DNA from 4 places in the Secundilactobacillus paracollinoides genome. Region 1 is predicted to be linked to each of the others. Evidence: predicted binding sites of a transcription regulator. Region 1 holds the regulator's gene; each other region holds the start of a gene.

Region 1 (2,208 bases):
GGAATAGTTGCCATGGTAGTGGGTGAGGATGCCAGATGACATGTCGTACACTTCGCTCACGATACGGTCTAAGAAGTACCGGTCATGAGAAACAATCAGCAACGCGCCCTTGTAAGACTGGATGTAGCCTTCGAGCCAGGTCAACGTTTCAACGTCCAAGTGGTTCGTTGGTTCATCTAATATGAGCAAGTCGCGTTTTTCTAACAGAAGTTTAGCGAGCGCCAACTGTGTTTTTTGACCGCCAGACAGTTCGTTGACAGAACGGTCATAGTCGGGTTCGTTAAAGCCGAACCCGTGAAGCACACCGCGAATCTCAGCTCGGTACCCATAACCGTTATTAGCCTTAAAGTCACTTTGGATTCGGTCATAGGTTGTGGTGACCTGTTCAAATTGGTCAGGATCCGCTATAATATCGGGATCGCTCATTTGGGCTTCTAACTCGTGCAACTGGTCTTCCTGAGCCTGAAGGGCCGCAAACACGCTGGCCATTTCTTCCCAGATGGACTTATTGGAATCAAGCCCTGTATCTTGGGCCAGGTACCCGAGTGTTAACTTCTTTCGGGTAACGATCTGGCCCTTATCAGGCGCATCGATTCCGGCAATGATGCGGATCAGTGTTGACTTTCCGGCACCATTGCGACCAACAAGTGCCACCCGGCCATTATCCGGGATATCCATGTTGACGTCGGCAAAAAGTGTTTCAGCACCAAAGCGCCGCGTCACTTGCTGGACTTGTAATAACATATGAATCAGCCTACCTTTCTTCGTGAAACTATTTTACCATAATAGGGGCTCATTAACTGGTAAATAACAGTTTTCACAACCTTTTTATTGAAAATTATTTCACAAGATAAGGGTTTATGCTATAATGAGCGAGGATGGCTATTTCACAAGCCCCAGAATTAAGAGTAGAATACACGCACTTATTCTAATTCACTTCATTCACTTTACTAAAATTCACAAGGAGGAGTTACTGTGGCAGAAACAAAGATCCCAAAGGCAACCGCTAAGCGCTTGCCGATCTATTACCGTTACTTAAACATCTTAAAAGATGCAGACAAGACGCGGGCCTCGTCGACTGAATTATCAGAAGCCGTAAAGGTTGATTCAGCAACGATCCGTCGTGATTTTTCATACTTTGGTGCCCTGGGTAAACGCGGGTATGGGTATGATGTTGAGAGTTTGCTAAAGTTCTTCAAGAAGATCCTGAACCAGGACAAATTGACCAACGCCGCTTTGATCGGGGTTGGGAACCTCGGGAATGCGCTGTTGAACTTTAACTTCCATCAAAATTCCAACGTCCGTATCAGCGCTGCTTTTGATGTTAAGGCTGACCTCGCAAACACCGTTAAGAGCGGTGTGCCCGTTTATCCAATGGCTGAACTTGAAAAACAGTTGAAGGATCAACAAATTCAGGTTGCCATCATTACGGTTCCTGCAGACGTTGCCCAATCGGTAACGGATGAAGCTATCGCTGGTGGTATCCGCGGTATTTTGAACTTTACGCCATTTCGGGTATCAGTTCCGAATAACGTGCGCGTTCAAAACGTGGATCTGACGAATGAATTACAGACATTGGTCTACTTCTTGGATCACTATAACGAAGAAGCATAAGCAAAACTGGCTAATGACCCTTAGTGGCATTGGTCAGTTTTTTTTGTTTGTGTCATTTTTTTAATCGAAACAAGAACACAACAAGTAAATTTAAAACGCCTATTTGATCTGGATAGGCGCTATTTTTCGCTTTCAAGAAGCGGTCAAAATTTCGAACTTGTGTGAGAAAACGCACAATAGTGCTATACTTTTTGTAACCCTTATTGGAGGTGAGCATGTGACGATTTCTTGGTCCATGATCCTTGGTGTGATCTACGCAATTAACCTGATGACGGCACTGTTTACAGTGTTTCGACAACGTCGCGATATTGCCGCGATGTGGGCGTGGCTGCTGGTGTTGTTGTTACTGCCGGTAATCGGGTTCATTTTTTACGCTTTTTTTGGGAGACAACTCCCCAAAAACAAACTTTTCAAAGTCGATAATACGGTTCAGACGCGGTTAGATACAATTTTGTCTGAACAACGAGAACTGCTGCTAGAGCCCGATACAAGCCAACACCCGGTGTCGCGCGATATTGCCGGAACAATGCAGCTTTTTATGCGGGCCAATCGCGCTTTTTTGACCCGACGAAATCGCGTGAAACTATTTACGGA
Region 2 (2,208 bases), 770 kb from region 1:
AACCCCAGACCTTGTTTAACAAAACGTCCCGAGCTAACACAACGTTGACGTTTTCCATCAGCGTCAAAAGGAGTTCGTATTCGCGCTTCGTCAGGTTGATCACTTCATCGCCGCGACGCACGACTCGGTTTTCTTTTTCAATCGTGAGGTCCTTGTAAGTCACCGTTGTTTGCTTGAAGTCTTTTTGTTCCGATTCAATGTGGATCCGACGCAACAATGCCCGAACACGTGCTAAAAGTTCTTCAATCGCAAATGGCTTAACAATGTAGTCGTCGGCGCCGTGGTCAAACCCAGAAACTCGGTCGATCACAGAATCCCGCGCCGTCATCATAATAATTGGCGTGCTCTTTGTTTCACGAATCCGGCGGGCAACGTCGATCCCGTTTAATTCAGGCAACATCAGATCCAATAAAATGACATCAAAATCTTCAGCCAGCGCGGTATCAAGACCGGCACGCCCATCAAAACGGACTTCTGTTTCGTAACCTTCATGTTTAAGTTCAAGCTCCACAAAGCGGGCTAAATTTTTTTCATCTTCAATAATTAAAATGCGACTCATTATAACGAACTCCTCTTATTCAATATTATTTTTTAGGATAACCATCGTTTATAGTATTTTGGACACTGTTTGACAGTGTATCACAACTATCGCTCACACTTCGTCTATCATACTATATTAATCGTAATTTGGCGAGAAACTGCGCGGAATTTCAGTTAATTCCAATGGAGTTTCATTCAACTCTCATATTAATGAAAATAAAGGGAATTTTTCTTCATCAAATTATTATGTGAAAATAATTATGATTGCTCACAAAATCACTTGTATTTCTGTAAGAGATGTGGTTAAATAACATTGTGAAAAAATTAAACAACTCAGACAGATGAAAGAGGTTATTCAATAATGAAAGCAGCAGTTATTCGCGATTCAGTAGATGGATATGTAGATATTAAAGACGTTACCCTCCGTCCTATCAAGCACGGTGAAGCCTTAGTTGACGTTGAATATTGTGGCCTTTGCCACACTGATTTACACGTTGCAGCTGGTGACTTCGGCAAGTTCCCTGGCCGGATCATTGGTCACGAAGGTGTTGGGATCGTTTCACAAGTTGCCGATGACGTTGAAAACTTGAAGGTCGGCGATCGCGTTTCCATCGCTTGGTTCTTCAAGGGCTGTGGCCATTGTGAATACTGTCTCACAGGTCGTGAAACGCTTTGCCGTAACGTCCAAAACTCCGGCTTTACTGTTGACGGTGCCATGGCACAACAAGTTATCGTTGACGCCAACTACGCCGTTAAAGCGCCAGAAGGCCTTGACCCAGTTGAAGCAACCTCATTGACCTGTGCCGGTGTGACCATGTACAAAGCCCTTAAAGTCGGCGAAACAAAGCCTGGCCAATGGGTTGAAGTCGTTGGTGCCGGTGGTTTAGGAAACTTAGCTATCCAATACGCTAAGCACGTCTTTGGCGCCCACGTTGTCGCTGTTGATGGTAACGAAGACAAGTTAGCCGCTGCTAAGGAAAACGGCGCTGACATTTTAATCAACCGTCATACGCAGGATGTCGCTGAAGAAATCCAAAAACAAGTTGGCGGTGTGCACAACGCGCAAGTCACAGCTGTTAACAAGGATGCCTTTACCCAATCCGTAAACGCCCTGCGTCCAGATGGCCGGTTAGTTGCTGTTGCCTTACCACAAGGCGACATGGAATTAAACATTGCCAAGACTGTTTTAGATGGTATCCAAGTCGCTGGTTCCCTTGTTGGGACTCGTCAAGACTTAGCTGAAACGTTCCAATTCGGTGCTGAAGGCTTAGTTCACCCAATCGTTAAGACCCGTCGTTTAAGCGAAATCAACGACATCATCGACGAAATGAAACGTGGCGAGATCACTGGCCGGATGGTTATTGACTTCACTAAGGAAAAATAATCGCATTTAAGAAATGGTTCACGTAACCACTGAACTACCTGAATAAAAAAACAATGGTTTCACATCCCGCCGCGGGCTTGTGAAGTCATTGTTTTTTTGTGGTATAAGAATTGATCCCATTAAGTTGACCAAATTGTGCCATAATAGAGGTAATGATTTACCGGGAGAATGCCCACTAAGGAGCCATAATATGGAAACGCAGCAGTTTAATCAGTTTACCTGGGTTGCCGTTAAAACAACAGCCCCGCAAGATATTAAAACGATTCAAGAAACCTATCACCTGG
Region 3 (2,208 bases), 1.3 Mb from region 1:
TTTTCTGAAGCACAAACCATCCCGTTATCAAACGTCTTTGAAAGGACGATATCGTTAACGGCCCGCTTGATGTTGGCCGTCTTTTCGATGTAGGCAGGACCGTTACCAGGACCAACACCCAAGGCTGGCTTCCCAGTTGAGTAGGCAGCCTTCACCATGCCGGGACCACCAGTTGCCAATACTGAGGCAACCATTGGATGGTTCATCAAGGCGTTCGTAGCTTCCAAACTAGGCTTGTCGATCCACTGGATAACACCTTTTGGCGCGCCGGCAGCAACCGCAGCATCACGAACGATCCGAGCGGCTTCAACAGATGACTTTTGTGCTTGTGGGTGGAAACCAAAGATGATTGGGTTCCGCGTCTTAACAGCAATTAATGATTTGAATAAAGTAGTAGAAGTTGGGTTGGTAACAGGTGTAACACCGGCTAAGATCCCCAGTGGTTCAGCAACGGTGATGAGTTGACGTTCGCGGTCATCATTGATGATGCCGACCGTCTTATCATTTTTGATGCTGTTCCAAATTTCTTCAGTGGCAAACATGTTCTTGATTGCTTTATCTTCGGTAACCCCACGGCCCGTTTCTTCAAATGCCATCTTGGCGAGCTTCATGTGGTTGTCCAGACCTGCGATTGCCATTTGGTGCACAATGTGGTCTACTTTTTCTTGAGAAAAATCATCCATGGCACAAAGTGCATCGTGCGCCTTGGCAGTCAACCGGTCGATCATTTGATCAACGGTTTCTTCTTTAGTAGTAGTTTTAGTTGTTTTTTGGTTTTTGTCTTGGTTCATTTCTTTTAACATTTTCCGACCTCCGTCATGAAAACTTCTTTGTTATTTCTTTCACATGTATTACTATAACACCTATTTTTTGAATGTAAACAGTTTTTATAGAACTTTTTTAGCGTCTTGCTCATCAATATGCAATACTGTTATATCAGCGATTACATCATTTTCATAGAAAAATAGGCAATGAAAGCGCTTTATATTTTTGATTGTGAATCGAATTACGAACTCAAAAATTATTTTCATTTTTTTGACTGTTTGATTTTCATTTTAAGTCATCAAAAAGACCCAACTAACGATTAAATTAGTTGGGTCTTAATTTTAGTGTTTTTGTTAGATTTTCTTCACGCGGCGAGCCGGTTTTTGAATCATCGTCAGTAATTTTTCGGATTGGATCCGGCTGATCACGGCATCAATTGCGACCTGCATCAGTTTTTCGTTCAGAGTCGTAGCAACTTTCACGTCGTGTTGTTCACCAATGTGTGCCAGCGCGTCGTTTAATGCATCCACGAAGTTATCGTAGGCCTGCTTAGGAAAATCGCCCGCCGTCACCTGATCGATTCCGTTGCGGATCGTATCTGTGCTAAAGAGCGGTTTTAACAGCCCAATCAGCAAAAGATCGGCCAGATGCATGGTCTGATACTTCTTTTTAACAGGCGACAAGATCACCTGATGCTTGACGTAATTGTTGATCATCGCTGGTGTCATTGGATCAACACCGAGTGGCCCCAGGGCGTCGTTTATAAACGCAATCACCTGGTCCATGTATAAATCAAATTTTGGTAATTCGCTCCAGTGCGGTATCCGCAGCTCGCGAATCTGGTTTTTCCAACGATGATACTGATCAAACTCAGCCATGTCTGTCACCCTTCCTGCTTCCTCTTTACTCAATATCTTAATGATAACACGACAATCTAGTTTTTAAAACTAGCTAATCCAAAGTTGTGACTATTTGGATAGAATCTGATACTAACAGAGTGTGCGCCTCTTTTAATTCTTTGCTACCTTAGTTGTTAAACTCACAGAATATACCAAAGCAGTTTTTTCATATGGTAGGGGATGGTCCGTTGCATTCCGCAATTTGGCATTGCGGAGCTACACTTTTACATTGTCGAAAACGTGTTCCGCAGACCAATCGCGCAACGCCACGAAATGGCTACCAGACCGTCCTTTTGCAAAGTTACCGCCATCTTATTCGACTAAACAGCCGCTTTCCAAGCAGTTCCTGCACCAGGTAAAAGAACGGATAAACCGACGCCAATAGTGGCAGATAGAACATTGCCAGTTGAAGATTGAAGATGGACGACAGTGAGAACAGGTTCCCAAAGAACACAAAGATCATGACGAAGCAGACCAGCATCAGGACTACCAGTCCCACCTTCAGTCGGTTCAGCGGTCTTGCGCACATGATCAGCGCCATGAA
Region 4 (2,208 bases), 100 kb from region 1:
CCTAAAATCGCAGCTGCGTAGCGTGATGAGCAGTTCCTTTGACTTAAAGCTAAAGGGTGCGGGTGATAAGTATAAGACCGCGAAAATTAGGTTCTTCGGGGATTCAATTCCCGATGGCTGGAACGGGTATCGGTTCTATCCGACGACGTACCCGGTTTGGCTGGGGAAGTATCTTGGAGATGAAAAGCGGGTCAGCAACTATGCGTTTCCCGATGCGCGGATCGTCGGGCGCCGCTGGGAAGACGTTAACGGGACTCAGCGACCACAAGATTTGGCAGCTGTTATTAAGGCACGAAAGGCCAGTATTCCAAAGTTCAATATGATTTTTATTCATATTGGCACAAATGACTATACACCAGCGTCTGGATCGGGTAATCTCAAAAATGTGATGGCGCACTTGAAAACGAATGTGCAGGCTATTCGCCGACTCAATCCAACTGCGAAGATCTATGGGATATTACCGTTGACCCGGTTCAGCGGTACCGGCGTCAATAAAAATGACGTGATGAATGATGAAGGGTACACCTTCGATCAACTTAAGCAGGGGGAACGACAAACTTATCGAAAACTTGGCGTTCACGTGGTTGATTTTAAAACGTTGGCACCAAATCTCATCACCAGTGGTAATTACCACGTGGCATTAGCTGATCATCGATTACATCCCAGCGCGGAAACCGCACAGAAGATGGGGTATGCGTTGGCCAACTGGATCATCAAAAAATAGCATTGAAATTAGAATTTGATTAAAGGCCGCCTTAATTGGCGACCTTTTTTCTCATCTTTAAAAAAAGTGCAGGTTCATCTGATTGGTGAAATATCAGACGGTGATTAAAAACAGAGTGAAACAGTTCTCAAAAAAGACCACGAGGATGAGTATGCTTAAGCGATGTTTCAATTCTGTTGTGAAACAAGCCCGCCCATTAAGTTGTATGAGCGAAAATAAATTTCTTATTAAAGGTAAAAATATTTGTGATATAAATAACAAACATCGTTATTCTAAGGATTGTCTTATTTTAAATAAATTCTTGAAAACGCTTTATTTACGTGAACATTAGGACTATAATGAAGGTGTTGAAAGAGATGAATATAAGTTCACAAGAACGACGGTTATTGAAACTTCATCATAGGGAATCACTTATATCGTGTGGTTTCAATAGCAATTGTGACTGACTCATTTTCAATTTCTTTCATGCACCATAAGTAAGTAATGGAGATGATGTTGTTATGCGTATTAAAGCAGCAGTTGTTCAAGAAAAAGGTAGTCACTTTGAACTTAAGGATGATGTCGAGTTAGCACCGATGCAGGCGGATGACTTACAGATCCACATGGTCGCTAGTGGTATTTGTCATTCTGATGAAGCCTTGAGAAAAGGGGATGCCGAGATCGGTTATCCAATCGTTCTGGGACATGAGGGTTCTGGTATCGTTGAAAAGGTTGGGCCAGAGGTCAAGAACTTTAAGCCTGGTGACCACGTTGTCCTTTCCTTCTATGGATGTGGTGACTGTGACAATTGTTTGCAAGGCAAGCCAACACAGTGTTTGAACTACGCTGCAAATAATTTGTCAGGCGTTCGGCCCGATGGCAGTGCTCACTTTACAGAAGATGGTCACGATGTCGCTGACATGTTTGACCAATCTTCATTTACAACGACGACCATCGTCCGTGAACGGAATGCCGTTAAGGTGCCGAAGGATCTTGATTTGCGGAAACTCGGCCCTCTGGGTTGCGGGTACGTCACAGGTAGCGGGACAGTATTGAATACGTTGAAGCCGAAGCCAGGCCAAACCATTGCTGTGTTTGGGACTGGGGCCGTTGGCTTAGCCGCTATGATGGCTGGTAAGATCTCAGGGTGTACGACGGTTATCGCGGTGGACGTTGTGGATTCACGGTTGGCATTAGCCAAGGAACTTGGCGCAACTGATGTGATCAACAGCAAGACTGATAACGCGGTCGAAAAGATCAAGTCGCTGACAAATGGTCACGGGGTCGACTTTGCGGTGGATACGACTGGGGTGACCCAGGTGATGGAAGATTCCATCCAAGCCTTAGCTCAAGGTGGCACCACAGCAACGATTGCTGTGACGCCAAACCATATTGACCTGGATACCTGGAACGACCTTTGTGTTGATGACCGCTCGATCATCGGCGTAAACATGGGTGACTCCATTCCCCAAATTGATATTCCACGTTTGATCCGGTTCTACAAA

Evidence for each region. The regulator Rex, encoded in region 1, represses fermentation and respiration genes when NADH is low (regulators of the CRP and FNR family bind a similar motif). The targets are predictions, from matches to a motif close to TTGTGAANTANTTCACAA.
Region 2: adhP (alcohol dehydrogenase AdhP) is a predicted target of Rex. The motif match lies at 854-871, and genes of this name have one in related genera.
Region 3: adhE (bifunctional acetaldehyde-CoA/alcohol dehydrogenase) is a predicted target of Rex. The motif match lies at 831-848, and genes of this name have one in related genera.
Region 4: AYR61_RS09890 (NAD(P)-dependent alcohol dehydrogenase) is a predicted target of Rex. The motif match lies at 968-985, and genes of this name have one in related genera.

Annotation. Positions count from the first base shown of each region.
Region 1 is NZ_CP014912.1:2,194,331-2,196,538, forward strand. Features, by position in the region: gene AYR61_RS09430 (ABC-F family ATP-binding cassette domain-containing protein) at 1-744, opposite strand, end outside; gene AYR61_RS09435 (redox-sensing transcriptional repressor Rex) at 976-1,614, shown strand; gene cls (cardiolipin synthase) at 1,832-2,208, shown strand, end outside.
Region 2 is NZ_CP014912.1:2,967,517-2,969,724, forward strand. Features, by position in the region: gene AYR61_RS13025 (response regulator transcription factor) at 1-559, opposite strand, end outside; gene adhP (alcohol dehydrogenase AdhP) at 902-1,924, shown strand; gene AYR61_RS13035 (magnesium transporter CorA family protein) at 2,115-2,208, shown strand, end outside.
Region 3 is NZ_CP014912.1:864,922-867,129, forward strand. Features, by position in the region: gene adhE (bifunctional acetaldehyde-CoA/alcohol dehydrogenase) at 1-803, opposite strand, end outside; gene AYR61_RS03535 (DUF1836 domain-containing protein) at 1,119-1,643, opposite strand; gene AYR61_RS03540 (cation-translocating P-type ATPase) at 1,966-2,208, opposite strand, start outside.
Region 4 is NZ_CP014912.1:2,296,098-2,298,305, forward strand. Features, by position in the region: gene AYR61_RS09885 (SGNH/GDSL hydrolase family protein) at 1-724, shown strand, start outside; gene AYR61_RS09890 (NAD(P)-dependent alcohol dehydrogenase) at 1,225-2,208, shown strand, end outside.